3 regions of the Vibrio qinghaiensis genome follow, and region 1 is predicted to be linked to each of the others. Evidence: predicted binding sites of a transcription regulator. Region 1 holds the regulator's gene; each other region holds the start of a gene.
The links. Region 1 encodes PurR, which represses purine synthesis genes. Its sites were predicted from a motif close to TNANGNAAACGTTTNCNTNA; they were not measured.
Positions count from the first base shown of each region.

Region 2: the regulator PurR is predicted to act here: its motif matches at 5,979-5,998, upstream of purM (phosphoribosylformylglycinamidine cyclo-ligase).
Region 3: the regulator PurR is predicted to act here: its motif matches at 7,227-7,246, upstream of glyA (serine hydroxymethyltransferase).

Region 1 covers NZ_CP022741.1:1,646,794-1,657,821, reverse strand. The annotation lists gene topA (type I DNA topoisomerase) at 1-1,454, shown strand, start outside; gene glgC (glucose-1-phosphate adenylyltransferase) at 2,112-3,329, shown strand; gene glgA (glycogen synthase GlgA) at 3,331-4,785, shown strand; gene CCZ37_RS07570 (alpha/beta fold hydrolase) at 4,925-5,725, shown strand; gene CCZ37_RS07565 (putative signal transducing protein) at 5,722-6,036, opposite strand; gene CCZ37_RS07560 (TVP38/TMEM64 family protein) at 6,048-6,728, opposite strand; gene CCZ37_RS07555 (TfoX/Sxy family DNA transformation protein) at 6,878-7,465, opposite strand; cyclic di-GMP riboswitch class I at 7,580-7,665, opposite strand; gene purR (HTH-type transcriptional repressor PurR) at 7,827-8,834, opposite strand; gene torD (molecular chaperone TorD) at 9,105-9,752, opposite strand; gene torR (two-component system response regulator TorR) at 10,040-10,753, shown strand; gene elyC (envelope biogenesis factor ElyC) at 10,893-11,028, opposite strand, start outside.
Region 2 covers NZ_CP022741.1:2,091,499-2,102,526, reverse strand. The annotation lists gene fadE (acyl-CoA dehydrogenase FadE) at 1-2,297, opposite strand, end outside; gene lpcA (D-sedoheptulose 7-phosphate isomerase) at 2,645-3,220, shown strand; gene CCZ37_RS09770 (class II glutamine amidotransferase) at 3,284-4,117, shown strand; gene purN (phosphoribosylglycinamide formyltransferase) at 4,230-4,871, opposite strand; gene purM (phosphoribosylformylglycinamidine cyclo-ligase) at 4,875-5,915, opposite strand; gene upp (uracil phosphoribosyltransferase) at 6,084-6,710, shown strand; gene rluF (23S rRNA pseudouridine(2604) synthase RluF) at 6,830-7,807, opposite strand; gene CCZ37_RS09745 (DUF3149 domain-containing protein) at 8,125-8,265, opposite strand; tRNA gene CCZ37_RS09740 (tRNA-Pro) at 8,540-8,616, shown strand; gene CCZ37_RS09730 (beta-N-acetylhexosaminidase) at 9,669-11,028, shown strand, end outside.
Region 3 covers NZ_CP022741.1:820,782-831,809, forward strand. The annotation lists gene CCZ37_RS03945 (hypothetical protein) at 1-89, opposite strand, end outside; gene CCZ37_RS03955 (VpsP family polysaccharide biosynthesis protein) at 641-1,342, opposite strand; gene vpsO (exopolysaccharide regulatory tyrosine autokinase VpsO) at 1,345-3,549, opposite strand; gene vpsN (exopolysaccharide export protein VpsN) at 3,563-4,081, opposite strand; gene CCZ37_RS03970 (outer membrane beta-barrel protein) at 4,088-5,278, opposite strand; gene vpsL (exopolysaccharide biosynthesis glycosyltransferase VpsL) at 5,298-6,692, opposite strand; gene glyA (serine hydroxymethyltransferase) at 7,301-8,551, shown strand; gene CCZ37_RS03985 (hypothetical protein) at 8,669-8,995, opposite strand; gene lipA (lipoyl synthase) at 9,145-10,113, opposite strand; gene lipB (lipoyl(octanoyl) transferase LipB) at 10,119-10,772, opposite strand; gene ybeD (DUF493 family protein YbeD) at 10,987-11,028, opposite strand, start outside.

The DNA of each region.
Region 1 (11,028 bases):
ATGCTCATAAGCTATACGCGCTAATCTGGAATCAGTTTGTTGCTTGCCAAATGACTCCAGCTCAATACGATTCGACCACTGTGAGCGTGAAAGCGGCAGAATTTACCCTTAAGGCGAAAGGTCGCATCCTTAAATTTGATGGTTGGACACGAGTTCAACGTCCAATGGGTAAGAATGAAGACCAAATTTTACCTCCAGTGAAAGTGGGCGAAACGTTGTTATTGCAAACGTTAGATCCAAAACAACATTTCACTAAGCCACCGGCACGTTATACGGAAGCTGCGTTGGTAAAAGAGCTTGAAAAGCGTGGTATCGGCCGACCATCGACGTATGCTTCTATCATCTCTACCATTCAAGATCGCGGCTATGTGAAAGTGGATCAGCGACGTTTTTATGCTGAGAAAATGGGTGAAATCGTCACCGATCGTCTGGATGACAGTTTCAATGACTTGATGAACTATGACTTCACCGCGCGAATGGAAGAAAAGCTGGACCAAATTGCAGCAGGATCTGCAAATTGGAAAGGAGTCTTGGACGATTTCTTTAAAGATTTCACTGCAGATTTAGAAACGGCTGAACTGGATGAAGAACAAGGTGGTATGAAACCCAACCACATCGTGATGACCGACATTCAATGTCCGACATGTTCACGTCCAATGGGAATTCGTACAGCCTCTACAGGGGTGTTCCTCGGTTGTTCTGGTTATGCACTGCCGCCTAAAGAGCGTTGTAAAACCACCATTAACCTAGGTGACGAAGAAGGCGTCATCAATGTCTTGGAAGAAGATGTTGAAACGGCTGCACTGCGCGCTAAAAAGCGTTGTCCTATCTGTGAAACGGCGATGGATGCGTACCTAATCGATGACACACGTAAAATGCATGTGTGCGGGAACAATCCGAACTGCGAAGGTTACGTTGTAGAATTCGGTGAGTTTAAAGTTAAAGGCTATGATGGCCCAGTTGTCGAGTGTGACAAGTGTGGGTCAAACATGGTACTGAAAAATGGCCGTTTTGGTAAGTACATGGATTGCACCAGCGATGACTGTAAAAATACGCGTAAGATCTTAAGAAGCGGCGAAGTTGCTCCACCAAAAGAAGATCCTATCCATTTCCCTGAATTGCCTTGTGAAAACTCGGATGCGTATTTTGTACTGCGTGATGGCGCTTCAGGCCTGTTTCTTGCGGCGAGCAATTTCCCGAAATCTCGCGAGACACGTGCGCCATTGGTTGAAGAATTGGCTCGTTTCAAAGAGCGCCTAGCACCAAAGTATCAATACTTAGCTGATGCGCCTACACATGATCCTGATGGTGTGGCTGCGGTTGTACGCTTTAGTCGTAAGTCAAAAGAACACTATGTACGCACTGAGATAGACGGTAAACCCTCAGGTTGGACGGCGTTGTACGATAATGGGCGGTGGGAAATTACCGATAAGCGTAAAAACGCTAAAAAATAGCCTTTAATGTGATCAATGCGAAAAGGTAGCCTTCGGGCTACTTTTTTTTGGCTGGAGTTTGAGCAAGTTCAACTATTCATACTATTCATGGAGAATGTGTCGCCAATATTTTGACATTCCATGTGTAAGGCAGTATTGATTAACTATCCGTGAGCGGGCGGGGGTGTCGGATGTTCAGAGTCTTGTGCGCAGGAGATAGCCCTATTGCACCAGCATGTTGTGAATTGTTCAGTCGGTTCAACAACTAAAATGGAGCTATTTGGTGTAATTAATACTTATGTCTTTAACCTAATAAACATAGCGTCATAAATTCGTTGTATTTTTAATAAAAAGAGAGTGTATATAAAATTAAGAATGCATCAATCAGGTGAATAAAAATGATTAGTTAATACATTGTTATGTTTATATGCTACACCGAGCTGTAAATGTGAGCTAGGTTAGGAGTTAGCAAACTAAAGGGCTCAGACAAGTCAGAACAGCGTATTTAAAATTGTATTATTTCTTTAATTCGATAACGTATAAACAACCCATTGCATTTAGGGTGGTGAGGGAGTTTCATACAGCCCACTGCAAGTGGTCAATAAGGATAGCATCCATACATCCCCTGTAAATTAAGGCATGGAATGCAAATATAAGAATGAAATAAGGAGAATTAAAATGGCTGGTGTTTTAGGTATGATCCTCGCTGGTGGCGAAGGCTCTCGCTTGATGCCTCTAACGGAATCGCGTAGTAAGCCTGCTGTGCCATTTGGTGGCAGTTATCGTTTAATCGATTTTGCTTTGAATAATTTTGTAAATGCGGATCTGATGCGCATCTATGTACTGACACAATTTAAATCTCAATCTCTATATTTACACATGAAGAAAGGTTGGAACCTTTCGGGCATCACCGATCGGTTTATCGACTCAATCCCTGCACAGATGCGTGATGGCAAGCGCTGGTATGAAGGCACTGCAGACGCTATTTATCAAAATATCCGCTTTATTGAACTCTCTACCCCCGACCAAGTATGTATTTTTGGCTCTGATCATATCTATAAAATGGATATCCGCCAGATGCTCGATTTCCATAAACGTGTAGACGCAAAACTGACCGTTTCTGCGCTGAGAATGCCATTGAAAGAAGCGTCTCAGTTTGGTGTAATTGAAGTTGATGAAGCTGGAAAAATGGTCGGCTTTGAAGAAAAACCTTGTAACCCCAAAGCGATCCCTGGGCACCCAGACCTTGCACTTGTTTCTATGGGTAACTACATATTTGATACAGATAAGCTCTGTGCAGAACTGCGTCGTGATGCTGAGGATAATCAATCCAGCCATGATTTTGGCAAAGATATTATCCCTAAACTTTTCCCGGAAGGAGAGGTTTATGTCTATGATTTTTCAACCAATAAAATTAAAGGCGAAAAAGACACAACTTACTGGCGTGATGTTGGTACGATTGAGGCCTATTGGGCAGCGCACATGGATCTATTAGAGCATGATGCCGATTTTTCGTTGTATAACCGTAGCTGGCCTCTGCATACTTATTATCCACCATTACCACCTGCAACCTTTGTTGATTCACACGATCGTAAAGTACAGATCACAGACAGCTTAATCTCTGGTGGAAGCTATATTCAAGGTGCGAAGATTTACAAATCTGTACTAGGTTACCGCAGTAACATTGGAGCCAACACTTTAGTGAGTGAATCTGTGATCTTAGGTGATGTTAAAATCGGTGAAGGGTGCACAATTAAGCGTGCGATTATTGATAAAAACGTCGAAATAGCACCTGGTACCATGATTGGTGAAGATTTAGAACTTGATAGACAACGTTTCCATGTTTCTGATGAGGGCATCGTTGTTATCGCAAAAGGAACAAAAGTTGGATTCTAGAATGGAAAAAATCGATGTTTGGTTTACCGTTTCAGAAGCTCAAGGTTTGATCAAAAGTGGTGGTTTGGCTGATGTGGCCAAAGCACTGCCTAAAGCACTGCAAGAGTTAGGTCATCAGATAGCTATTGTGCTACCGGCTTATCGTTCTATCTCGGGCATCTCTGATGCCCCTATCGTGCTTGAAACTGAGCTTACTCATTGGCCGCATACCTCTTATTCGGTTCGTCAAATGGAACTTGATGGAGTCCTTGTTTACCTAATTGAATGTGAACAATATTTTGGCCGAGCACAAATGTATGGCGAGAATAACCAAGCGTACGCTGATAATGGCGAGCGTTTTGGTTTCTTTTCAGCAGCTAGCCTAGATGTTTTACCTAAGCTCGGTAAAAAACCAAAGATTATCCATGCAAATGATTGGCATACAGGGTTGGTTCCATTTTTGTTGAAAACGCGTTACCAGCATGACGCTTATTTTTCTGATATGAAAAGCGTATTGACTGTTCACAACGCGATTTTTAAAGGTATTTTTTCTTATCATCAATTAGAGATCATCCCAGAATTGAACTTATCTGGCATGGAATTTTTACGCTACGGACACGATCACGTCAGTATGCTCAGAGCCGGAATTGCCTTTGCTGACAAAATCAATGCCGTTAGCCCTAATTATGCTTCCGAGCTGCTAACACCGCTTGGCTCTCATGGGTTGGTAGATGATTTTGTTCACCGAACTAGAGATTTGCACGGCATCGTTAATGGGTGTGATTATAGTGAGTGGAATCCACAAAACGATCAATTTCTTCCTCTTTGCTACAACGATGAGGCTGAGTCACTTCAAGCGGGTAAGCGGGCGAGTAAGCGCATGCTGCAAGAAGAGCTGCAATTACCTCAGCGCGAAGTGCCTTTGTTCGGGATGGTCTGCAGACTCACTCATCAAAAAGGTTTTCATTATATATTACCTATACTTGAGTCTTTCTTACGCAATGATGTCCAACTGATTATTGTTGGTACAGGAGAGCCAGAAGTTGCTGCTCAGCTAAACAGAATAGCGGCGAAGCATACTGACAAATTTGCATTTGTTGAAGCTTATAGCAACCGTTTTGCACATTTGGTTGAAGCTGGTTCTGATTTCTTCTTAATGCCCTCCGAATTTGAAGCTTGCGGTTTGAATCAGATCTACAGTATGGCCTATGGCACGCTGCCCATCGTTCGTGAAGTCGGTGGTTTAAAAGACACCGTACGTGATTATGATAAATTTCCTCAAGAGGCAACAGGGTTTGGGTTTCATGAACCTTCTCCTGAAGCACTGTTAATTGCGATGCAACGAGCGGTATTGTTTTATTTACAGCATCCTGATGTTATGTTGGAAGTTCAGCAAAGAGCAATGCGGCAAGATTTTAACTGGCAGGATTCAGCGAAAGAGTATATTAAGATGTATCATCTGGCGATTCATGGCTGATGTTTTATAATAAATAAGGCGCTTCGGCGCCTTATTTGTTAACTGTGCAGCCTAATAGACCCGTGCGTTTTTTCACTCTTAACAGCGAGTTTTGTGGTAGTCTTAAACTTCTTAAATTGAAGATGATTAACGGTTTTGTATGTCTCATAGCTTACTTTTCCATAAAACTTACCTCCATGCTACCAGTGATGAATGGGTTGTCTTTGTGCATGGTGCAGGGGGAAGTTCATCTATCTGGTTTAAGCAAATCAAGGCCTATCGTGAGCATTTCAACTTGTTACTGGTTGATTTACGAGGTCACGGAAAGTCAAATCAACTGTTTCAAGAGTTGATGGCAAATCGTTACACATTTAAATCGGTCACTCTTGATATTCTCAAAGTGCTCGATCATTTGAAAATTCACTCTGCCCATTTTGTTGGAATGTCACTTGGTACTATTATCGTGCGTAACCTTGCTGAAATGGCAGCAGGACGAGTTCGTTCAATGGTTCTTGGTGGCGCTGTAACCCGTTTGAATGTGCGCTCTCAGGTGCTCGTAAAGTTAGGCAATTTGAGTAAACACATTATTCCTTACATGTGGCTTTATCGTCTGTTTGCTTACATTGTGATGCCACAACGCAACCAAAAAGAGTCGCGGCATCTTTTTATTCGAGAAGCGAAGAAGTTGTGCCAAAAAGAGTTTAAACGCTGGTTTATGCTGACATCAGAAGTCAATCCTCTGATGAAATGCTTCAAAGAGAAAGAGCTGCATATTCCTACACTTTATCTTATGGGGCAGCGTGACTACATGTTCATTCAGCCTGTTAAAGAGATGGTGGCAACGCATACACAAAGCATGCTACTAGAGATCCCAGATTGCGGTCACGTGTGCAACGTTGAACAATCTGAGATGTTTAACCACCATTCAATTGAGTTCATACGCCAGCATCAGAGCCGTTAGTTTGAATCTAAACAACCGCAGTACCAGCAGGCTGCAAACTGCGGCTCGTTTTCTTCACTACACTGTTTACAAATCCAATACGTTTTTTCGCTTATTTCTTCGCTCTGATAAGCCATTAGTCGTACTTGAGCATCGGCTATTTGGGTTTCATCTAATAGCCATACATATGGCAAAGTTTCTTCTGTAAAAGGCAACTCTCCACTTAAACCGTATAAATTTTCACCTTTCACTTCACAGTGGATGTTGAATTGCTGTAAATACTGGCAAACGATGTAGGCTTCTATCGGATGGCTTGAAACGAAAATCTTCATTGCCATTCACTTCAAGCAGAAGTAGGGTTTTTATTTAATTTGGTCATAATCCACTTAGTGATAAGTGGGAAAAGACCGAGTAGAGCAAATGAAAACAAAACCGAAGGAGACACAATACCAGACAAATTTTCAATTTCAGCTAGTTGAGTTCCAGCATTCAGATAAACGGCAGTGCCGGGTAGCATACCGAGTTGGCTAATCAGGTAAAAGCGAGCCACAGATATGGGAGTTAGGCCCATTAATAAATTAATCAAGAAAAAAGGGAAAACAGGAATTAAGCGCAGTGAAAATAGATAAAATGCGCCATCTCTTTCGACACCTTGATTAATCGTTTGCAGCTTTTGACCAAACTTTGTTTGGATCCACTCTCGTAGCAAGAAACGGCTACTCAAAAAGGCGATTGTTGCACCTATGGTACTGGCAAAGGAGACAAGTAGTAAACTCGTCCAAAAACCAAACAGCGCAGCGCCCAATAACGTGACGACCGCCGCTCCAGGGATAGAGAAAGCAGTGAGCACAATATAGAGTGAAAAATAGATCAAAGCAGCGCTGATCACGTTTTGACTAATGTATTCGTTTAATAGCATTTGCTGTGCTTTGGCATTATCTAACGTTAGATAGTGGCCAAAATTTACAATCAAAAAGACAATAAAGGCCAATAAAGCCAAGCCTAAGAGAAGTTTTTTATTCATGGTATTCCTCAAAACGACATATTTTACTAGATATAGTGAAGAAGACAGAGGAAGTCGAATTTATATTTCAAAACGGGATGAAAAAAAACGCCCGCATGGTGATGCGAGCGTATTTGATTATTTAATCGAGATATTTATTTACTCGGAGGTTAAAGGCTTTTAGCTAATTCATCGCGTCGAGATTGTGGGATAACCGACCAATGCTTGCCTTCAATCGCACCTTCAAGGGCCCATAGCAATTCAAGACTGATTGAAGAAGAATGGGTTTGCTGAATCGCTTTATAGGCTTCCAAGGCTCCTTTGCTTTGCAAATCTGTCACAGATTCAATCCCAGCTTTCTTGAGCATACGTTCGGTGGCGAGACGAAGGTTTGGGAGATCTTTTAGACGATCTGGCTTGGCTTGGGCTTGAATCTCTCGCTCTTGTTTTGCGATTTCGAGTGCGACAGCAGCATCTCGTAAAATGAGCGAAGGGTTTTGCCAACAATTGTCAGGCAATGCAAAATATTTCGTGACGACAGGGAACCCGCGTTTTTTATAGATATAGGGCTCATAGCCTTGCTCTTTAAAGCGAGAGGTTGACAAATCGTCTGCGCGAATATGAAGTTTATCGTTTACGACCAAAGCAAACATGGTGTCATCGACAAAAATGCCGAAGCCGCCAAACATTGAACGAGACTTAACACGTCCAAGTTGTTCGAAGAGTCGCATAGAATCTTTAAGTATTGGTTTATCCATGCTGTAAATTCTCGGTGTATGGGAAAAACGCCACCAAAATCAGGTCCGAGAGATTAGCAAACTTATGCAGAAAGAGTGTCAGTAAGGAGTAAACTTAACGTTTGCATATTTGCCATCGGCAACCCCGCTACCTATTGAATATTCAGTTTAGGCCGGAGGCTTTGCGTCCCATCCTTTCAAATGGTTTGCCCTGTGCGTGACTTCTAATAATAAGAATATATAAATTTTTGGATGAGCATCACGTTTATTTATTATTTGCGTGATGCTTATTCCAAATTTACTATTATTTGATACGGCGTTCTGTCTCAAGTGTAGGAAAATTCCTAAAATTGACATTTGTCGCTTGCTTTAAATAATGACACTATTTTGTGATATTTTTTACTGTGTTGCGTTCAACAATCTCGGGGTGCATCTCAAACACACGACGTTCATGCTCTTTGTCTTTAATGCGTTCCAATAGGATTTCAAAGGCGTTTTTCCCTACTCGTCGCTTTGGCTGGTGAACCGTGGTTAACGGTGGCGAGAAGTATTCAGCCAGTTCTATATTGTCATAGCCAATAACAGACATGTCATCAGGAATACGGATGCCTTTTTGTTGCAAGCGACTCATTAAACCGAGAGCCATTGTATCGTTAAAGCAGAAAACAGCCGTTGGGCGTTTGTCCATGGCGGCGATCTTGTCGGCGGCGAGAACCGCCGTATCACATTCGAAATTACCTTCTAAAATCCAATCGTCATGCGCTTTAAGGCCTGCTTCGGCAAGCGCACGCTTAAACCCTTGAATTCGCTCTTGGCACGCCGCTTTTTCAAAGTGTCCACTTAAGCAAGCAATGTCAGTATGTCCATTATCAATAAGGTATTTGGTGGCGAGATATCCGCCTTCCTCTGAGTTATCAATAATTTTATCCGCTTGAGAACTTTCAGGGCCCCAATCCATGATAACTTTCGGAATGTCTGAATGACGATCAAGCATCTCAAGCAGTTCTTGGGTGAGGTCCGAGCACATGACTAACATACCATCGACACGTTTTTCCGCTAGCATGCGGATGTAGTCGCGTTGTTTCTCGTAAATACCGCCGGTATTGCACAAAATAAGTGTGTAGCCTTGGCGGTAGCAGTAACTTTCAACACCATCGATAACCTCAGAAAAAAATAAGTTTGTCGATTGGGTCACTAACATACCAATGGTACGGGTGGTGTTGCATTTTAAGCTGCGAGCGACTGCACTTGGTGCATAGTTGAGCTCTGATACCGCTTCCATCACTCGTTCTTGGGTTGCTTCAGCCACAAAGCGAGTTTTATTGATTACATGCGATACCGTGGTGGTTGATACGCCCGCTAAGCGTGCAACGTCTTTAATCGTAGCCATAAATTCTCTGTCCTGTCGATAACTGCTGAAAGTGGTAGTCACGAAGAGCAATTCAGCGGTATTAGGCCTATCAGTGTCATATTGAAGCCTAAAAGTAGTAAAAACACAAAAACCGCCTCTAGACAGCGGTTGCATCTTCAATTCATTTTTTTATCGTTTGCGGCCAAGATTCTAGTCCGCAAATGTCGATCAAGCAACGAAAAATCCACCGAATAAATCGGTCAACAGTCACAACTGACCGATTTAGTAATAGATATTAACCAGGTTATCTCATTGGTTTGATAAATAATCGCGGTCTAAGTGAAGAAATGCGACTAACAATTCGCTTGCGGCACCATAAAAACCAAATTGATCAATTTGTTGGCAACGAAGATGGAATTGTGGGATCCAAGAGAGCAAATGTTGTTCAATAAAATCACACTGCTGCGTAAAGGCTTGTTCAAAGTGTGCTTCTTGCTCAAGTTCATTGGAGCGAATGACCAAGTTACCTAAGAAATCCAGTTCAATCGCAATGTGGTCGGCGGGTTCGTTGAGTGCATCGTTGACTGTAATGTGATGGGCTGCCATCAAATCCGACATTGCTCTGGCTGGTTCGTCATTGAGCAACCCTGATTTTCCAATGTAAATTGAGGCATAGGGCAGCGCGGACTCCTTATTGGATTTTAAAAAAAGATCACAGAAATCGGCTGCGAGCTCAAGCTGTGCGTCTTCTTTGTCTTGCAATCGGTTTAGTGCATCAACTAATTTATCAATAGCAGGTTTAAGTGTCGTATTTTCAGCCAACCCTGAAAGAAATGTACGAATAGCGGACGTATGGTATTGCCCTAATTCATGTTCCGAAAGTTCTTTCACAAATAAGCTCGAAAGCCACCAATAAATCTCGGCACGCTGTTCATTAAAAGCTTTTATGTCTTGCATAGTACTGGCTCTCCAAGGGTGTGGTTTTGCGAAAATCGTTTTTTAAAAGTAACTGCTGTAAGTGTAACTAATAAAAATGAATAGCAGTCACTAAGAAAATGAAAAAATATGAGTGATTTTTTCATTAAGTTAATGGATGTCCGGAAGGTTGTTTTGAATCAATAAACTCTCATCTTTCTTAATTTTAAAAGTTGTACGACTAGAATTATGACTATTTATGAATAGAATGACTTTGTACAGAATCTCGAGCCGAGGTTTGAACCTTTCTATAGAGTAAAGTGGTGTAAATGAGCTATCACGTATTAGTCGTTGAAGATGACGCAGTTACCAGCAGCAAGCTGACTGGATACTTTCAAAATGAAGGTTATACAGTAACACAAGCGGAAAGCGGTACTCAGATGAGAGAAGCGTTGAAAAGCAACGATATAGATTTGATTATGCTAGACATTAATTTACCCGGTGAAGACGGTTTAATGTTAACGCGTGAGCTACGCAGCCAGTCTGATATTGGCATCATCCTAGTGACAGGACGTACGGACAGTATCGATAAAATTGTTGGTCTTGAAATGGGGGCCGATGATTACGTGACTAAACCTTTTGAATTGCGCGAGTTACTGGTGAGAGTGAAAAACTTGCTGTGGCGGATCTCGGCAGTAAAAAACAAACTGAGTGAAGAGAGCTGTGTATCTCACAATGCGAATTTAGTGCGCTTTAGCGAGTGGACCTTTGATATTCAGCGCCGTGCGCTGAGCCGTAATGGTGAACCCGTAAAACTGACCAAAGCGGAATATGAGCTCTTAGTTGCCTTGTCGTCATATCCGAATCAAGTCCTTAGCCGTGAGCGTATTTTAAATATGATCAGCCATCGTGTGGATGCACCTAACGATCGAACGATTGATGTACTGATTCGACGCATGAGGGCGAAGATGGAGTTTGATCCTAAGAATCCGCAAATCTTTGTGACTGTGCACGGTGAAGGTTATATGTTCGCTGGTGATTAGCTGAGTGGTCGCGTGTGTAAAATTGGCGTTGGGCCGTGCTTTTTTATTCCCATGATTTTTTCTAGCCGCGATTACTAAGAAAAACGGAGCACATAAGTGGCTCCGTTTTGGGTTGAATATAATAGCTAATAGCTAATAGCTAATTGCTATTGATGTCTAACTCTGTATCACCATGCCCGGAGGCCCAATCACGCAAGCCTTGCCATAATAAGCCTAACGTCTCATACCAGTAACGCTCAGTTTGTTCTAAATAACGCGCTCGAGGAGCGTATTTT
Region 2 (11,028 bases), 440 kb from region 1:
CCAATGGCGGCCACTTCATCTAAACGCAAAAATGGACGGCGTTGATTGGTGACGCTGCACACTTTATCGAACAAAGGCTCTGCACGTAAAATGATGTCCAGTGCTTGTTCAATCTTACCCGCCGCATTATGCGCCGTTGGGGCGAGATATTGGTTGCGACCAATGCGTGAACGAGTTTCACTCGGTGTTTGTAGGATCTGCGCAACTTGGCTATCTAATTTATCGCTAGGTGCTTTGCGTACTCGACCAATCGGCATCAACAATATACGAAGTACCTTACCAATCGCTTTATTCGGGAAGTTGGCTAAGAATTCATCAATGGCGACTTCCGTCTGCTTCAAACTGTCTTGCAGACCCCAATGAACCAAAGGAAGATCCTCCACAGGACGACCATCATTTTCAAAACGCTTAAGTGTGGCAGAACTGAGGTAGAGTTGGCTCAAAATATCGCCAAGGCGTGCTGACAAACGCTCTTTACGTTTGAGAGAGCCTCCCAATACAGCCATCGAAATATCAGAAAGCAGTGCTAAGTTAGCGCTGTAACGGTTTAGTTGTTGATAGTAGCGTTTGGTTGCATCATTAGTCGGTGCAGATGAACCAAAACCATCGGTAACGCCAAACCAAATACTGCGGACAAGATTACTCATGGTGAAGCTGACGTGACCTGCAAGAGCTGCGTCAAATTTCTCAACGGCATCAGAATCTTGTGAATAAGCGGCGTTCATTTCTTCTAAAACATAAGGATGACAACGGATAGCGCCTTGACCAAAGATGATCATTGAGCGAGTCAGAATATTGGCCCCTTCGACGGTTACGGCAATCGGTGCACCTTGGTAGCTGCGAGCTAAAAAGTTAGCAGGACCAATACAAATGCCTTTGCCGCCCACGATATCCATTGCATCAATAATGCTGCGTTGACCACGGTGGGTACAGTGGTATTTGACTATAGCGGAAATGACCGAGGGTTTTTCGCCCAGATCAATACCAGCTACGGTTAAATTGCTCGCCGCATCCATCACATAAGCGTTACCACCTAAACGTGCTAATGGCTCTTCGACACCTTCCATATGGCCAATTGGTTGCTTAAATTGACGACGAATCCGAGCGTAAGCTCCTGTTGCTAGCGCCGCAGTTTTAATTCCGCCCGTCGAGTTAGAAGGTAACGTAATGCCACGTCCAACCGATAAACACTCTACAAGCATACGCCAGCCTTGTCCTGCCATGCTTGGTCCGCCAATGATGAAATCCAGTGGCACAAACAAATCGTTAGCACGTGTCGGACCATTTTGGAATGGAACGTTCAATGGCATGTGGCGATTGCCAATTTCAACTCCTTTTAAGTGGGTTGGGATGAGCGCACAAGTGATGCCAAGCTCTGTTTTATCCCCAAGTAAGCCGTCAGGATCGCGCAGTTTGAATGCTAGGCCTAATACGGTTGCAACCGGGGCGAGCGTGATATAGCGCTTGTTCCACGTTAGGCGCATCCCTAACACTTCTTTGCCTTCCCATTTCCCTTTACATACCACGCCAAAATCAGGAATTGAACCTGCATCGGAACCCGCTTCTGGGCTGGTTAATGCAAAACAGGGAATCTCTTTACCTTCCGCTAAACGTGGCAGGTAATGGTTTTTCTGATCTTCAGTACCATAATGTTGTAAAAGTTCGCCTGGGCCTAAAGAGTTCGGTACACCAACGGTGGATGAAAGCACACCAGATACACCCGTTAGCTTTTGTAGCACAATGGATTGTGCATAAGCTGAAAATTCCAAGCCGCCGTATTGTTTTTTAATGATCATGGCGAAGAATTTATGATCTTTTAAATATTGCCAAACCTCAGGAGGTAAGTCGGCTAATTCATGCGTAACTTGATAATCGCTAACCATGGCACACACTTCGTTGACTGGTCCATCAATAAAGGCTTGCTCTTGTGCACTTAATGTCGGCGCTGCAATTTTGTGTAGTTTGTTCCAGTTCGGTTTGCCTTTAAACAGTTCAGCTTCCCACCAAACGGTTCCTGCATCTAATGCCTCTTTTTCGGTTTGTGACATTGCAGGCAGCACTTTTTTGAACAGTGTTAATGCTTTTTCGCTAATCACGCTTTGACGGATAGAGGGAACGGCTAATAAAGCGATAGCCGCTAAATACAGCAACCATCCAATCACCCCGGTGTAATCCAGCAGGGTAAGAACCACCATGGTTACCGTTAGCGCAACTAATGCGCTAAAAAGTGACATTCTGTGGTAGAGGCACACACCGAACACGGTGAGAAAACCAAGTATAGAGAGCAAGATGTCCATAATTTCATTCCTTTGAGACTGTATTCACGCCATTGCGGCTGATTTTTCTCAGTGCATTGGGGAGTGTTGTTAGTCGTCTCGTTTGTGTAAGTGGTCTAACCAGTGCTAAGTGTAATCAAATTATTAACGAAATGTAAAACCTTGTATTGTTCAAAAAGTGATCCATGTAGGGCAAAACCTCAAAATAAACAACCCATAGAGGGCTTTCTGGAGTGGGAAGCGGGAGAAAACAACAATTCTTGAAGTCGAACTATCGACAGAAAAGATGGTTTGGGTAAACTCAAGCCTGTTACTGGCTCTTGATTGATGGAGCCTATCGGTAAACAGATTAAAAAGAGAATATATCTATGTACCAGGATTTAATTAAAAGTGAATTGACCGAAGCGGCTGACGTGCTAAACAAATTTCTTAATGATGAGCATAACATCGCTCAAATTGAGGCCGCCGCAAAACTGATTGCCGACTCATTTAAGCAAGGCGGAAAAGTGCTCTCTTGCGGTAATGGCGGTTCCCACTGTGATGCAATGCACTTTGCTGAAGAGCTAACGGGGCGCTATCGCGAGAATCGTCCGGGTTATCCTGGTATTGCTATTTCAGATCCAAGCCACTTGTCTTGCGTTAGCAATGATTTTGGTTACGATTTTGTATTCTCTCGCTATGTGGAAGCGGTGGGTTCAAAAGGCGATGTCCTGTTTGGCCTATCGACTTCTGGTAATTCGGGGAACATTTTGAAAGCGATTGAAGCCGCCCAAGCCAAAGGGATGAAGACCATTGCACTGACCGGTAAAGATGGTGGGAAAATGGCAGGTTTAGCGGATATCGAGATTCGTGTCCCGCACTTCGGCTACGCGGATCGTATCCAAGAAATCCATATCAAGATCATCCACATCGTTATCCAACTGATTGAAAAAGAGATGGCGTAAGAAGTTCAACATCGTTCTTTTCTTTTAATGTGTTTGTGGTTGCAAAAGGGAGTGCATTAAACCATGTGTGAATTGCTCGGTATGAGTGCCAATGTGCCGACTGATATTTGCTTTAGTTTTACTGGGTTGATTCAGCGTGGCGGGAACACGGGACCGCATCGTGATGGTTGGGGAATCACTTTCTATGAAGGGAAGGGGTTTCGTACCTTTAAAGATCCTAACCCTAGCTTTCAGTCAAAAATTGCAGAGCTTGTGCAGAATTACCCTATAAAAAGTCGGGCAGTGGTTAGCCATATTCGTCAAGCAAATCGCGGTGGGGTGAATTTGGAAAATACTCACCCATTCACTCGAGAATTGTGGGGGAGATATTGGACGTTCGCTCACAATGGACAATTGACGGATCACCAGCAGCTAGAAACTGGGCGCTATCGCCCTGTTGGTGAAACCGATAGCGAGCAAGCTTTCTGTTGGTTGTTAAAGCAGTTAGAAGCGCGTTATCCTGAACCGCCTCAAGATATGCTCAGCATGTTTCAATTCGTTGCGAAGTGTTGCGATCAACTGAAGCAGCAAGGTGTGTTTAATATGCTACTTTCTGACGGTGAGTTTTTGGTGACCTATTGCACGAATCATCTGTACTGGATTACTCGACGTGCCCCCTTTGGTAAAGCGAGCCTGCTTGATGAAGATGTCGAGATTAACTTCCAAGAAGAAACAACGCCTGATGATGTTGTGTCTGTGATTGCGACTCAGCCACTGACGGGAAATGAAACTTGGCAACGAATGAAACCAGGCGAATATGCGATTTTCCATTATGGCGAATACGTTGATGGCAATGCGCAGTCCTTAGCTGACATTCCCTTTGCCGCGGCAAAGCCAGGCTGCCAAGCACCCATTTAAGTTTTTTATTCTTAAGCTTGTTCTATTTACTGCGGTTTGAATCGTATTTGAGATGACAATAAAAAAAGGTTGCTGTTGAGGCAACCTTTTTCGCACTATTCAGAGATACGATTTATTCATCGAAAGCATAACCATGCATGCCAAGTAATTGGCCATCTAAATAGGCTTTACCTTCACGCATTTCCAAGCGTCCTTCAACGAACCATTGTGCCACTAGTGGGTAAATTCGATACTCTTGAGCTTGAACACGTTGAGTCAAAATATCAACGGTATCTTCATCAAAAATAGGCACTTTTGCTTGTAGAATGACTGGGCCACCATCAAGTTGTTCAGTCACAAAATGCACACTGGTGCCATGCTCTTCATCACCCGCGTGAATCGCGCGTTGGTAGGTATTCAACCCAGGATATTTAGGAAGTAAAGAAGGATGAATATTGAGCATCCGTCCTAAATAGTGACGCACAAACTCACCACTCAGAATACGCATGTAGCCAGCAAGAATGATTAAGTCAGGCGCGTATTGGTCAATTTGCTCCATCAATACCGCATCAAACGCATCTCGCGTGTCAAAGGCATTTGGGTCAATATGCACCGCCGCCGCACCTGCTTTTTTAGCTCGTTCTAAGCCATAAGCAGTTGCTTTGTTTGAAAAAACAGCCGTTACTTTGCCATCTTTAATTTTCGTTTCACACGCATCAAGGATAGCCTGTAAGTTGGTGCCATTTCCTGAAACTAAAACAACAATACTTTTCATCAGTTATTTGATCTCTACTTGCTCTTCATCGAGTTGAGCTTCAGCAATATGACCGATAACCCACGCATTTTCGCCTTCCGCTTGCAGTAATTGAACCGCCGCTTGTGCTTGATCCATTGGAAGCGCAACAATCAGTCCTACACCACAGTTAAATGTGCGGTACATTTCGTGAGTGGTTACATTCCCTTTTTCTTGCAGCCATTGGAAAATAATTGGCCATTCCCAGCTATTGCCGTCAATCACCGCTTTCGTCCCTTGCGGAAGAACGCGAGGAATGTTTTCCCAGAAACCACCGCCAGTAATGTGCGAAATGGCGTGAATATCGTGCTCGGCGATCATCTTAAGCGCTGATTTGATGTAAATCTTGGTTGGTGTCAGTAAGTGCTCACCAATCGTTTTGCCAGCCAAGTCTTCATTTTTGTCGGCACCTGATACTTCCAAAATCTTGCGAACTAATGAATAGCCGTTTGAGTGAGGGCCGCTAGAGCCAACCGCAATCAGAGCATCACCTGCTGCCACTTTTGAGCCATCGATGATCTCTTCTTTTTCAACCACACCGACACAAAAGCCAGCGACATCGTAATCTTCACCTTCGTACATGCCCGGCATTTCAGCGGTTTCACCACCGATCAAAGCGCAACCTGCTTGCACACAACCATCGGCAATACCCGACACCACATCAGCCGCTGTATCTACATCCAATTTACCCGTGGCATAGTAGTCCAGAAAGAAAAGCGGTTCAGCACCTTGAACAATCAAATCGTTAACGCACATCGCAACCAAGTCAATGCCAATGGTGTCGTGCTTATTCATATCCAATGCGAGGCGAAGTTTTGTGCCAACTCCATCGGTGCCAGAGACTAAAACAGGATGTTTATATTTGGTTGGTAGCTCGCAAAGCGCGCCAAAACCACCAATGCCACCCATAACTTCAGGGCGACGAGTGCGTTTGACGGCGCCTTTAATTCGTTCAACAAGTGCATTGCCTGCATCAATATCTACGCCAGCATCTTTGTAACTAAGAGAAGTGTTATTACCGCTCACGGGGAAGTCCTCGGTCATAAGTTGGATATGAAAACGGCGCTATTCTAACAGGGCTTAAAACAAAAAGGAAAACGTTTGCGTCAGTTTTTTTGTTTATAATTGGCACTGAAATTAGCATAAAAAGTGTGTACAATTCGAAGGTTTGTTTAAATGTCGTCGGAGATGAAAATGAAAGTTGTTGAAGTTAAACACCCTCTAGTTAAGCACAAACTTGGGTTAATGAGGGAAGGGGATATCAGCACTAAGCGTTTTCGTGAGTTAGCTACAGAAGTGGGTAGCCTACTAACTTATGAAGCAACCTCAGACTTTGAAACAGAAAAAGTGACGATTGAAGGCTGGAATGGCCCAGTTGAAATTGATCAAGTCAAAGGTAAAAAAGTAACGGTAGTACCTATTTTGCGTGCTGGTCTTGGCATGATGGACGGCGTTTTAGAGCACATTCCAAGTGCGCGGATTAGTGTTGTTGGCATCTATCGTGATGAAGAAACGCTTGAGCCTGTCCCTTATTTCAACAAACTCGCTTCTAATATTGAGGAGCGAATTGCGCTTGTGGTTGACCCAATGCTGGCAACTGGCGGTTCCATGATTGCGACGATCGATTTGCTCAAGGAGCGCGGCTGTAACCAATTTAAAATTCTCGTTTTAGTTGCAGCGCCTGAAGGCATCGCGGCGTTAGAAAAAGCGCACCCTGATGTGGAGCTCTATACGGCGGCAATTGATGAGAAATTGAATGATAAAGGTTATATCGTTCCTGGTCTTGGCGATGCTGGCGATAAGATTTTTGGTACGAAATAAGCGTTAATTTTATGCTGTCTTAAAGGAGAAACGAATGTTTCTCCTTTTTTATCGTTGCTTCAGTGATGCGTCATTACGGTCATTTTATTGCTCAACAGAATTAACGCATTGTTCGATGATTATTTTTTAAGGCTTAACGTACTGCTTTTTCTGTGGCTATTAGCTGGCGCACCTTGTGATGAATTTGTGGGTCGGCGCGGTGCTCTTTTTGTATTTGGAGCATGGCGAAATTCATCGGCATTGCGCCCTTGGAACGTTTTTGGCTTTTGATTTCTGCGTGCCGTCGAGGTTTGATTTTGCTCACGACTATCAAATAGTTTTGCATCGGTGGCTTTGCGAATACGCTTACCCGTCACATCAAGCTTGGACGCGCCTTCCGTACCGCAAGAACTCTCACACATTGCTAATATTTCAGCGACTTCCTCGTCGCTTAAATAACGCCATTCACCATTAGGGATGCCGTCTAGGCTGATGTTCATAATACGAACTCGGCGTAGTTTAAACACTTCGTAACCTAAGGCCTCACACATACGACGAATTTGACGGTTTAACCCTTGTGTTAACACAATTCTAAAGGAGAACTTCGTTTCTTGGGTTACTTTGCAAGGCAGTGTCACCGTATCAAGAATTTCCACGCCAGAGGCCATCTTATTTAGAAATTCGTCGGTGATGGGTCTATCTACTCGGACGACGTACTCTTTTTCATGGTTATTACCAGCACGTAATATCTTATTGACTATGTCACCATCGTTAGTCAGAAAGATCAGTCCATCAGATGGTTTGTCTAATCGACCTATCGGGAAAATACGTTTGTGGTGGCCAATAAAATCAACAATGTTACCTGGAATATCGCGCTCTGTTGTGCAGGTGATTCCAGTCGGTTTGTTAAGGGCAATGTATATCGGTTTTTCTTTTGATTTTAATGGATTACCATCAATACACACCTCATCGTTCGGCGTGACTTTAGTGCCCATTTCTGGCAATAACCCATTGATGGTTACTCGGCCTTGTTCAATTAGCTTATCAGCCTCTCGACGAGAACAGAAACCAGTTTCACTGATGTATTTGTTTAAACGGGTGGTGGCTTGTTGTGACATAGGTTGCTCTTACGTTTCCCAACGGCGGTGAATAAAAACAAAGCAACACTCTGAGTGTTGCCTATTGACGTTGCGATATTTTAGCAGTTAATAGTAATTAACCAAGGCGTTTTTATTTATGTGCTTATTGTGTGCTTTTCTTGGCATAGCACCATAGATTATTTTGAAACAGATAATCTTATCGAACCGATCTTGAGTAGCCGAATGATGCCATTCATCAAGAAGATAGAGTTATTAACGTGATAAAAAACCGGAGCAGACAGATAATCGACTCCGGTGCATAGCGTTACTCTATTTTCCAATAGGTGCTAAGCGATCTAGTGAGGAGATTTGTCATTCATCACTTTATAAATGAAGAAACCGCCATAAAACAGCATAAGACCAAAAGCACCAAAGATTACTATCATTGAAGATAGCCCCACAGCATTACCAAATAGGAGATCAAGCCAAAAGTCCATGTTTCCTCCAAAGTTTCGAAGACACAGCCAAGTTAAAGTTTGCTCTGTTTGTCGACACTGATCTGGATCAATAATGTTGCGTAAGTTAACTTAATGTTTCTATTGGTGTGTAATTAGTCACGTTTTATGTGTTTTTGATGGTAATTTAGTCAATGAGTTTGTTATTTGATGGAAATAAGATTAAAGGCTTGCGTCTTAGTTTTAGATGCGTACTATACGCATCCGTTCCAGGCAAAAAGCTCGGAACTGCTCGCTAAGTGCAGAGCAAAAATTTCGGTGAATAGCGCAGCTTGGTAGCGCATCTGGTTTGGGACCAGAGGGTCGGGGGTTCGAATCCCTCTTCACCGACCATCTTTAAAAGCCTCGCAGTAATGCGGGGCTTTGTTGCATTCGGAAGCGGTGAGTTTTTTCGTTACCAAAGAGAAAAGGGTTCGCCTCTTTCACTATCTGGCTCTTCACCGACCATATTTAAGAGCCTCGCAGTAATGCGGGGCTTTGTTGCATTCGGAAGCGGTGAGTTTTTTCGTTACCAAATAGAAAAGGGTTCGCCTCTTTCACTATCTGGCTCTTCACCGACCATATTTAAGAGCCTCGCAGTAATGCGGGGCTTTGTTGCATTCGGAAGCGGTGAGTTTTTTCGTTACCAAATAGAAAAGGGTTCGCCTCTTTCATTATCTGGCTCTTCACCGACCACATTAAAAGCCTCGCAGTAATGCGGGGCTTTGTTATATTTGGAAGCGGTAAGTTTTCGTTACCAAATAGAAAAGGGTTCGCCTCTTTCACTATCTGGCTCTTCACCGACCACATTAAAGGCCTCGCAGTAATGCGGGGCTTTGTTGCATCTGGATGTGATCACTTTCATTACCAAAGATAAAGGGTTTTCCTCCTTCACTATCAGTCTCTTCCACTGTCCACCCTTCATCGAGCAAATTCAGCTATTAAAAATAGCAGTCAATATTCCACGATAATAAATAGCATTAGGATGTGTAAAAAACGTCACTTTAGCGCATTTTGACGTTTGATGAGTCATTACAATTTATGACCTATATCACGATTTAACCTGCCAAATCCCTTTAATGAACTTCTCGTCTTCTCGTGAGCTGTGATCTCTATCGATAAATTCATTTTTGTGATGTATTTTTATGTGATCTTTCTCAAGTTAAACTCGTCAAATAATAAATTACGTTTTTGACGTTAAATTTAATCCATTGATTTTAAATAGTTTTGTTTTGATTGTCATTCAGAGGATTTGAACTAGATCACTTCGTGCAGCTAATTATTTTACGCTTAGAAATAACTCCTTGTATGGTGGATGCCTTAGGCCACAAGTCTCGTTGCTTGTTGCTGTTTTCAGTCCTTTTAACAAGATGTTGGGTTTTTATTTTAAAGGTAGGGTGAGTCACATGTTGAAACCTAGTTTGATTGCTGTTTCGGTTATCGCCACATTATCAGGTTGCTCTTTGTTGCAATCACCAGAGCAGAAAGTCGTCGATGCGCTGGCGGAAAATTTGGATATTCATTACACCGTATTAACCAATCACGGGGCAGATGAAGGATTGGCATGTCAGTCTCTCGAAGCGGAATGGGCATCGTGTAATAAAGTGAACATGACCTTGGTTAACCAAGGTGAAGCCGTGAATTCAAAGCAGTGGACTATCTATTTCCACAGCATTCGACTGATTCTGGATGTTGAAAATGATCAATTCAAAATTACCCGTTTAACGGGTGATTTACATAAGCTTGAACCCACTGATAAATTTGATGGTTTTGCTGCGGGCGAAGAGGTTGTTTTACCTCTGGTCGCTGAATATTGGCAGTTGTTTGAAACGGACTTTATGCCGCGTGCATTCGTTGCGGCGCCCAATACAGAGCCTAAACTTATTGTATCTCTCAACACTGAAGACACGTCATCATTTGTGCGTGGACTTGAGGGCGATAATATCAAACGCACTGCCAGCGATAATAATGTGTTTGCTACGGCCATCAGCCGATTTGAGAAAAATAGCGATGTATCACTGCAAGATGTATCAACGGCTCTGTTGCCAACTCCTCTAAAAACAACGCTTGGTCAAGGCGTTGTTGACATTACTCGCGGCCTTAAGCTTGATGTAAAGGACTTTGCGACGGATCAGTTTTCAGCATTGCAAGCGCGTGCCAAAACGATTGGGCTGAAGCTCGATGGAGAGTTGGCGGTTGGTGTTGCGATTACACCGAGCGAATTTTCTGACCAGATGGCGACATCGGGCGCTTATGAGTTGGAGATTGCACCGAATGCTATCTCTATTCGTGCATTTGATGAAGCGGGAGCTTTCTACGCCGTTCAATCTATTTTGGGTTTAGTGGATAGTCAGAATGCCACGGCGTTGCCAGTGATCAGCATCGGAGATGCTCCACGTTTTGATTACCGTGGTGTGATGGTGGATGTCGCACGTAACTTCCATTCTAAGCAAGCGATTTTGGCCACATTAGATCAAATGGCGGCTTATAAGATGAATAAATTACACCTTCATTTGACTGATGATGAAGGTTGGCGTTTAGAAATTCCGGGCTTACCTGAATTGACCGACATTGGTGGACAGCGCTGCTTTGATTTAGATGAGAAAAACTGCTTACTGCCACAGCTTGGCTCCGGTCCAAATTCTGATAACTTTGGCTCAGGTTATTTCAGTCGAGCCGATTACATTGAAATCCTCAAGCACGCTAAAGCGCGCAATATTGAAGTGATCCCTGAAATTGATATGCCAGCCCATGCTCGCTCTGCGG
Region 3 (11,028 bases), 830 kb from region 1:
GAACAAGTAATTTCTGTTTCGGCATATAACCTTGAACTAGCCAGCAAAGCTGAAATAGCAATCCAAAATATCCATAGTGATTTTTTCATTGGTAAGTCCTAAAAGCCTACGATTTACTGTTGCGATGATTATAAGTGAAGTAGTACATCCAGTGATATCGCACTTCTGTTAATAAGGGTTCGATTCTCATTCTTAAGGCGTTTTTATGCGCGAGGTTGTCTTAGTCTGGAGTATAAGTTTGAAGATCGAAGTCTGCTAGCGACGTAATAGATTGTTGAGGCCATTATAATACCAAGTAAACTTGCCCCCAAATCGAGTAAAGAGAATGATCGTGAACTCGATAACATTTGTAAACTTTCATCAATTACGCAACAGGTCGAGACGATAACTATGGCGAGAAAGATGCTCTGTATAGGGGAAAGAGTGGCAGAAATGACTCGGATAAAAACCAAGGTAATGAATAGTGCAAGTGTAAAGTGGAGATAAATATCACCGCCGAGTGACTTTTCCAAAAATTTCGGTATCTCAGCATGAATATTCAGTGTTTTTGCCAGTGATAGCGAAGCCGTACCAAGAGAAAGCAAGGCTAACATGAACAAGGTGATAGGCCGTTTCATTGCATAATGTTTTATCATTGAACTCACTCTAGCACTCTCTTGCAGAGACTATTTTTCTCAGTATAACGCTGAGGGTTATAAATAATAGCTGCACAGGTAAATTTTAAGAGACCATTTGATTTTAGAAACTGGTAGGCTTCCCCTCGGCTTTGCGGATGAGCTAATGCTCTTGCGGCGTGATCAATAATGATAGTTCGCTGCGGCGCTGAAAAAATAGACCAATGGTTAAGGCCAATCTGGGAAAGAGAGTTGTTCACTTTGGGTGTAAAAGGCCCATATCGGTCGGCTTGTACAAAATAGAGATCAATATTCCCCCCTTTCAACTGAGTTTCAATCACCAATAAATCAGCCCATGTGTCTGGCCAAGTGGGTCTCAATAAAGTACTTTCCAAGTAGGCCTTTTTTGCATTGAGCAAGTGGCTTGCTTTATCTACATCATCGCCCAAATAGGCTTCCCACTCATAGACCTTACCCAGTAAATTGTGGTAGTGAGGATGGTCTCTGTGGTGCTGTAGTGCCTTTAGTATCATGAGCTTTGTTTCATTCACTTGCTCTAAAGTTACACCATCACTGTGCTTTGTCCAGTGGTCGATGTTTCTTTCTGTTGCTAGCGCGTAAATGGACGCCGTCAAAAAATGAAATGCAAAATAGAGAGTAACGAGTGCAGTTAGCCCAATGCTCAAACGCAAAGCATGGGCTAAAAAAGGGTGATTCGCGACCTTCATGGTTATTTTTCTGGGCCGTAATAGGATTGATATTGATGATAACCGCTATAATTAGAGGCTTTTTTGGTGTTCAGTTTGTTCAATATGACGCCATCAATTCTCGCTCCTTGCTGCGTTAAGCGTCCAACCACATCTCTAGCTACTTTAGTGCGTGTGTGTGGAGCATTGATCACCAGTATGGTCGAGTCCACGTACTGTGACAGCATAAATGCATCACTAACGGCTAAACACGGAGGTGTATCAATCACAATTCTGCTATAGCGTGTCTTTAGCTCTTCGAGTAGTGAGGCAAACTTAGGCGAGGAGATAAGTTCAAGAGGATTGTCTGTCACGACTCCAGCAGTCAAAACATCAAGCCCTGATTCTTCATCGGTATAGAGACACTCTTCTATGGTATGCGTACCTATGAGCAAGTTGCTCATTCCTGGCTGTGAACCAGAGATGCCAAAACGGTGTGCAACCGATGGTTTTCTCAAATCGCAGTCTATCAGCACTGTTTTTTCCATTTGTGCCAGTGAAAAAGCCAAATTGATACTCGAGGTTGTTTTTCCTTCCTCTGGCAGTGAAGACGTAACCATTACTACATGATGATCTTTGTTGGTGTTGGCAAGTAAATAGCTAGTCCGAACGGTTCTAATCGCTTCTGTTAGCTCTCGGTGTTTCGAATCAAAATAGGTTTTGAGCGTCAGAGGACCTCGAGTTTTTATTACCGGTACAATACCGAGCAAGCTTAGTGATAACTGTTTTTCGACCTGTTTTACATCAAGGAATGTATCGTTTACCGCATCAGCAATGAAAGCAACAACACACGCCAAACCAAACGAAGCGACAAACGCTAGCAATACAATCAGTTTACGATTCGGTTTGCTTGGTGCGAGGGGCGGATTGGCAAAATCGGTAAAACGAGCAATCGTAGCATTAAAGTCGCTCGATGCACTGGTCTCTTTTTGACGACTTAAAAAGAGATCAAACAGCTCTCGGTTTGTTTGGACTTCGCGCTTTAGCTCTGAATATCGTGCATTTTTTACGGATAGGCTTTGAAACTCTGATTTGCGTTTCTCAAGTTCCCGATGCAAAGAGCTTTCAGCTTGCTTAGCTGCTTGTAACTCATTGTTGATCCCATTTAATAACTGTTTTAGTTCGGCATTTAAATTGCGTTTTACAGAGGCTAACTCGGCTTGAGCTGATTTTAATTTTGGGTGTTTGTCACCATAACGTTTTGATAGTTCTGAGACTTTCTTTTCAGCTTGCACTTCAGCCAATTTGACATCTCGTATCGTCGGGTGGTTAGAGATCTCTGGGATAGATGCAAGGGCAGAGAGGTCACCATCTTGACGGCTGTACGTTTGAGCGACCAAATAAAGTGTTTCAGCTGCAACGCGTCTGTCTCTCGTTTTATTCAATTGAGAGGTCAGTTCTTCAAGTTCTTGGGATGCTAGGCTTTCAACGCCTTGGATATCAACGAGTCCTTCAGATTTTAAAAATGTTTGTAGTTGAGCTTCTGACGTTTTTAGTTGCTCGCGCAAATCACCCATGCGGTTGTTGAGCCAGCTATTCGCCTTCAGTTCAACTTGAAGTTTGTCTTCGATATGACTATCCATAAAGACGTTACCAATCTCATTGGCAATTTGAGCCGATAATTTAGGGTCTTTACTGGTGTAGAAAATATTCACTAGTTGAGTTTTTCTTATTGGGCTAACTTCTAGCCCACGCTTAAACTTAGCCAGAACCAATCGGCTAGTCCGATAGCTTTGGTCTTCCTGTGATATTTCTGCGGGCTTTTTCTTGAACGATTTCAGAACAGGAAACCATTCCAATACATCGAATTTAAACCCAGTTTTTTGATTATTTTCTACAGTAGGGTCAAATTCTGGGTGACTGGCAAGGTTAAGGCGTTTAATGACTTCCTCTGCGACTCGGTCTGATTTCAAAATCTCTATTTGAGTCAAATAGTATTCTTGGCTTTTGGTATCTAAACCATAGATGTCTTCAATCGAAACGGCTTTTGCTTGCTTTGATTCGATGATCAGTGAGGCGCGAGCGGTATATTGCGAAGGAATTGATAATGCAATCAATACCGCGATAGCGGTGACCATCGTAGAAAAAAGTAGAATACGCCATTTATAGTTGAGAAGAACATGGACGTACTGACGAACATCAATAACTTCATCTGAGTTCAAGTGATTTTTAATTAAAGAGTTTTCCATACAACTAAGTTACCTAAAAAAAGCTTTCTTCTACGGTGAGAATGTCACCAGGCTGAATTTTATGAAGTAATGTTACTTTTACTGGCTTGGCCTCAGGAGCATCACTTGATGATATATAGATCTTAGTTTTAGACGCTCGCTCTGTGAATCCACCCGCAATCGTAATGGCTTTGTTTACGGTTAACCCCGGATGATACGGGTAACTCCCGGATATCTTTACTTGCCCGTTGATAAAATAGGGACGATATTCGACTATGCTGACAAAAACATTGGGGTTAACCAGATACCCATCGATTAAACCATTGTGGATAGCAGTTTTTACTTCCTCAATCGTTTTTCCTTTCAGCTTAATTCGTCCCAAAAAAGGGTAATCAATGTTACCACTGTCACCTACACGCGTTTCAATAGATAACTCTGGTTCATCATAAACTTGAATCCGAATTTGATCCCCAACGCCTAACTTATAAAAACTCTCATTGGCCAATGTTGACCAGGAAAGACAGCTTAACAGAATGACTAAGAAGTACTTCATCGTAAGTTACATCACCCCTTCAATAGCAAAATAATACACATTTTGATCGTAGCTTAACGAACTGATATTGGAATCTCTCGATTCAAGTTGATAGCCGACTTTGAATGTTAGCCAACGACGAAAATCATAGCTCAGCGAAAGTGTTAGTTTACTGGTGTCATCGTCGCGAGCAGTGCTAGTGTAATTCTCGCTCAATAGAGAATAATCGACGTTAGAGGAGATGATGTCGCTCCAATTATGTGTCCAGTTTGCGTTATACACTTTGGTATCGATTGAATCACCGGTACCGTCGGTATCGGTTGATTTACGATTTGTTTTCAACTGCACCGCAGAGTATGTGCGGATGAGATAAGTGACATCAATATCCCATGAAAAAGAGTCAAAATTTTCTCTAGAAGAGGATTCAAAATCTTTATGTTGCATACCAACCTTGGCATTTCCCTGTAGTTTTCCTGTCGCGTCCCAAGAGGTACCAACATACCCCATATAATGGGTGCTGTCTTTGAGAGTTGAGCCAGGGGCTATATCACTATAATGCCTATCATTAACGATAATTTGGAAAACTAGCGACGTTTTTGGCAGCGCTTTATAGTACAGAGAGCTGTTGAATCGTAACTCATCCCAATTTTGGTATTGAGTAATAGTTTGGTTGTTTTTGTAGTCCAAATTACCCCAACCAAGGTTGGTTTCTATTCGACCTTTGGCGTCTTCGCCACCAAAACCGTAACCGAGGTTGAAGTTATTGGTGTTGTATTTGTTGTAGGACAAATTGAGTGTCGTATCGTTATCGCCACGCTGTTCATGAGTTAATGCAAGAGCATAACTTAAGTCAACTCGATGCTTGGAATTGAGTTCCCAGTCACTGGCTAAATCAAAGAAATGGTCAGTGTAGCTATCTTTGCTAGAGCTGAAAAAATCGCCTCTTTGTAGTCGATAACCTACGCGATGTTTCTGGCCACTTGTCGGCTCTATTGCTAAACCGATACCTGGCTCGAATACTGAATATTGGGAATGTTCGAGATCTTGTGACGCCTTTGCTAAGTTGTCGTTATAACCCGTTGATAAATTTAAAAAAGGTACAATGGCAATCCCTGATTCAGTCATAATTGGGTTAGGTTGTGGTTTTGCTTGTACGGCTGATAACGCAAAAAAAGCCAAACCAAAGGACGCGATTCTATTTAAATTAGTTGTGTTCATATGAGTATGCTTTTCCATTCTAGTAAGCATTCTTGCCTACAAATCCTTTAAATACGGTGAGAAATACGATTTTGATATCGAACCACAACGACCATCTGTGTATATAGTCCAAATCAAATTGGACACGTTTTTCCATTTTATCTAGCGTATCGGTTTCACCACGCCAGCCATTAATTTGTGCCCAGCCAGTGATTCCTGGTTTTACTTTATGTCTTAGCATGTAGCGGTTAACGATCGTTCTATACTGTTCATTATGTGCCACGGCGTGAGGGCGAGGACCAACAATTGACATTCGACCTTGTAGCACATTAATAAACTGTGGTAGCTCATCTAATGACGTCTTCCTAATAAACGCACCAAAAGGAGTCACTCGGGGATCATTTTTTGTTGCTTGTGTAACCTTGTTCCCATTGTCCATGGCACGCATGCTTCTGAATTTCCATACTTTGATAGATTTTCCATCCAGTCCATAGCGCATCTGTTTGAAAATAATAGGGCCTGGTGAGCTGAGTTTCACGCCTACCGCAACCGCAATAAGGACAGGGCTGATTAAAATCAAGATAAGACTACTTAAGACTAAATCTTCAAAACGTTTTAGCCACGTACCTAACCCATTGAATGGTGTATCAAAAATACTAAAAGCATTAACATCGCCGATGGTATACCAACGCGAATGCAGTAAATTGAAGGTAAAAAAATCCGGCACAATATAGGTATTCACTGTGCTATCCGAAAAGGCCTCTAGAATCTTGCTGATTCGATGCTGGGCTTGCATTGGTAGTGCTATGTACACACTTTTTACTTGACCGTTTTTGGCAAGTGTTAATGCATCATTAACTTTACCGAGCACCGGAATATCTCCTGCAATACGTTCATCACTTCTGTCATCGTAAAAACCAGCAAGTTGGATACCTAACTCAGGGTTATTAATGAGATTTTTCGATAGTTCTAGGCCTTGCGGTGTCATGCCTATAATGACCGCTTTGGTGGTGTGGTAACCTTTTTTATGCAGATAATAAATGACTGTAAATGCGACGAAGCGCCAAAGCAGTAATAAAGTAAATGAACCCACAAACCAGAAACCTAAAATTAAGCGTGAGAAATCGCTTCCTGTTTTTGTGAAATAACCAACTAAAGTTAAGCAGCCAACGGTTGAAGCCCAACAAAATGCAGTATGTAGAGTTAAAACTCTAAGTTTTGTGGTTCGCCAACCGCTATATATATCAAGGCTTTCAGCAATAAAGGAATAGAAAATAACCCCTAAAAGTCCCACTGATATATAAGACATGGTAACGATATGTGAGTGAAACTTAAGTGTAATATACATAGTGATCAGTATTACTAAACAATCTATCAGGCGGTAGAAAAATTTACCTTGATAGTTAGAAATACGGATCCTTCCTCTTTCACCCATTGTAGAAGCTCCTAACCGCTCAATTATTAAGGTAACGAATGATAATTATTTTTTAGCAGTCCATTCTCATATTAAGCACCGACGACTTCAACTGATCAGGTGCATCAAAAATAAGACGCGATGTGTGATATATAGAATGCATGACTGTATGTGGGTTTTTTCAATTTGAGATAGAGGAGTGGCGAAAGAAGACGCCTTGTGCAACTAAAAAGGTTCCCGTTAAAATGGGCAACCCAATCTTCTTTACGTGCGTGTGCTCGCATCAATAATGAAATTTTAATAATTAAGAATGGCGAACATAGTAAAGAAAAAGCGATATTTTCGGTAGATAGGGAGTGAGAATTGAGGTAAACCTATGTAATTGCCGTTTTACAAGGTGTAAAGCAGAATGGTTGACATTCGGCTTATCATTATCCAACTTACTGTTTAGCATGAGTTACCTTACCATCCATCATGAAAAAACCGCATGATAATTTCTGTAATTTGTTCTTTATGACCCAGATCAAATTATGTAGAATATGCGACATATTACGGTGACGAAAACGTTTGCTTTTGGTCGTTGTGTGGTTTTTTGAAACTTTCAGTAAAATCTGAGTCAGGAGATACAGATGCTTAAGCGTGATATGAACATCGCAGATTACGATGCGGACCTGTTCGCAGCCATTCAAGAAGAAACCCTTCGTCAGGAAGAACACATTGAACTTATCGCTTCGGAAAACTATACAAGCCCACGTGTAATGGAAGCGCAAGGTTCACAGCTCACTAATAAATACGCTGAAGGTTACCCAGGTAAACGCTATTACGGTGGTTGTGAGTTTGTCGACAAAGTGGAAACGCTGGCGATTGAACGTGCATGTGAATTGTTTGGTGCAGACTATGCGAACGTGCAGCCGCATTCAGGCTCACAAGCAAACAACGCGGTTTATATGGCTTTGCTTAACGCAGGTGATACCGTATTAGGAATGAGCTTGGCACACGGTGGCCATTTGACTCACGGCTCTCCTGTTAACTTTTCCGGTAAATTGTACAACATCATTCCTTATGGAATTGATGAGAAAGGCCAAATTAACTACGAAGAGATGGAAGCATTAGCGGTTGAGCATCAGCCAAAAATGATCATCGGTGGCTTCTCTGCTTATTCGCAAGTTTGCGATTGGAAAAGAATGCGTGAAATTGCTGATAAAGTAGGCGCGTACTTGTTCGTTGATATGGCGCATGTAGCTGGTTTGATTGCGGCGGGTGTTTACCCTAACCCAGTTCCTCATGCCCACGTAGTGACGACCACTACCCACAAAACACTGGCAGGTCCTCGTGGTGGCCTTATTCTTTCGAATGCAGGTGAAGACTTATATAAGAAGCTTAACTCAGCGGTGTTCCCCGGTGGTCAAGGTGGTCCTTTAATGCACGTTATCGCAGGTAAAGCGGTCGCGTTCAAAGAAGCACTAGAACCGGAGTTTAAAGAGTATCAAAAACGTGTCGTGGCTAATGCGAAAGCGATGGTGGCTGAGTTTTTAGATCGTGGTTACAACATTGTTTCAGGTTCCACAGAAAATCACCTATTCCTTGTCGATTTGATCGATAAAAATATTACAGGTAAAGATGCTGATGCAGCATTGGGTGCGGCTAACATTACAGTGAACAAAAACTCGGTGCCGAATGATCCGCGTAGCCCATTTGTGACTTCTGGTATCCGTGTGGGTTCTCCATCAATTACTCGTCGTGGTTTTACTGAGGCTGATGCAAAAGCACTAGCTGGATGGATGTGTGATATTTTGGATAACATGGGTGATGAATCTGTTATTCAAGCAACGAAGGCAAAAGTGTTGGAAATTTGTAAGCGTTTGCCTGTATACGCGTAGTTTTACGCACAAACAAAAAAGCTCCTGATATTCAGGAGCTTTTTTGTTTGGTCACTATTTATTATCAGCAATAAGAATAGTGGGTTCTCACTGTTTAATTTAATGCGCTTTACAGAACTATTTTGCAATGCTGAGCAATGTGCCAGACTTACATTGAAAAGAGTAATATTTCGTGCTCTCGTTAAATTTACCTAAGCCCTCACCATCACAATACTCAATATTAATATTGCGCATCGTATCAAGTGTTTTTTCGCTATTTAAGGCAAACTTAGAGCCGTCAGCGCAGACAATACGAACACGACCATCGTCACTCACCGAGTAAATGTTGACTTCAGTATTACAAAGCTCAAAGGAGGCTTCACGATAGTTATCTTGCTGAGTATTAGACGCGCAACCGGTCATTAAAGTAGCGGCAGCAAGGGCTAATGTACTGATCGTTTTCATGTTAATAAATCCTTAGCTTTATTGTCTATTTTCTATGTCGTTAGCCTATAGAACATAGAATCAATATTCAAGCTTCAATCACTACCAACCGAACTGAGTCCTACAAGCCGATGAGTGAACATCGGCTTTACCCAATGGTTAGCGTGTGGTTACTTCACTTCTAGCCCTTTGGCTTGCATATCCGCATGATAGGAGGAACGCACGAACGGGCCGCAAGCTGCATGAGTAAATCCAAGCTCTAGTGCGATCTCTTTAAGTTCGTCAAATTCAGACGGTGGGACATAGCGTTCAACTGGTAGATGATGACGGCTCGGAGCCAAATACTGACCCAGAGTGAGCATAGTGACGTCGTGAGCTCGAAGATCTTTCAATACTTCCACTATCTCTTCTTTTGTTTCACCAAGCCCCATCATGATGCCTGATTTGGTTGGGATAGTTGGATGTTGTTGCTTGAATTTCTTCAACAGTTCCAGCGACCATTTATAGTTTGCCCCAGGACGCGCTTTACGATATAGGCGTGGTGCGGTTTCTAAGTTGTGGTTAAACACATCCGGTGGGTTATCTTTGAGTAGTTCAAGGGCGATGTCCATCCGGCCACGAAAATCCGGTACTAACGTTTCGATACGGATCTCTGGGTTTAATGCTCTAATTTCACGATTACAGTCGGCAAAATGTTGGGCACCACCATCACGTAGGTCATCACGGTCAACTGAGGTGATAACCACGTATTTCAACTTCATATCCTTAATGGTTTGCGCCAGTTTTTGTGGTTCATTTGTTTCTGGCGCATTTGGCCTTCCATGAGCAACGTCACAGAATGGGCACCGTCTTGTGCAAATGGCGCCTAAAATCATAAAGGTGGCAGTTCCGTGGTTAAAGCATTCTGCTAGGTTGGGGCAAGACGCTTCCTCACACACCGAATGAAGATTGTTCTTACGCATGGCCGATTTGATCTCTTGAATGCGCTGGCTATCACTGGGTAGCTTGATTTTCATCCACTCGGGCTTACGCAAAACTTCTTTCTGTTCGGCGGCAGGCATATTTTTTACAGGAATTAATGCCATTTTGTCAGCGTCGCGGTACTTAACGCCTTTTTCCATTTGTATTGGTTTGCTCATGCTTTTTACCTTTGAAGAGGTGCTTCTGTGCTGAATTCTACTTGCTCGTAAGCCAATATGTTAACGAGTTCTTTTATTAGTTGTTTTTCTATGGTTTTCAGTTCTGTTGGGCCGCCCAGTTCACTGACTTGAGCCATTTCCAATCCCTGGTAGCCGCAGGGGTTAATGCGTAGGAAAGGAGAGAGATCCATATTGACGTTCAATGCTAAACCATGAAACGAGCAACCTTTACGGATCCGTAGCCCAAGAGAGCAGATTTTTTTCCCTTTGACATAGACGCCAGGGGCATCTGGTCTTGCGGCTGAGTCAATACGGTATGCTTGCAAGGTATTGATCACGATCTGTTCAATTTTGGTCACTAACTCTCTTACACCTAATTTTTTGCGGCGCAAATCGATCAAGAAATAAGCCACCAGTTGGCCTGGACCATGGTAGGTAACTTGGCCGCCTCGGTCACTTTGTACCACAGGAATATCACCAGTATCGAGAAGATGCTCAGCTTTACCTGCTTGACCTTGGGTAAAGACTGGTTGATGTTCGACAAGCCAAACCTGATCAGGTGTGGTTTCAGTTCTTGTATCGGTAAATATATGCATAGCTTCCCAGACAGGAAGGTATTCTTGGCGACCCAGACGTTTTACAACAAGCAAATTCAGCATCAACGTGACTCATCTACCGTATAAATAAAGTTTTTGCATTATAAACATCTTCCAGCGAATGAACTACCGATGAAGGCGATAAATTTGTCCTTAGTGTGATGGGGTGTATTCTAGCGGTATGATTTATATTAAAAAAGCAGCCAAAGCTGCTTTCAAAAAAAATTGAATAAATCAAATATATGAGAGGTTAGACATCTCGATTACGATTTTTGGGTTACAGAACCATACGCACTATGTCAATCTCGCCTAGCTCTTT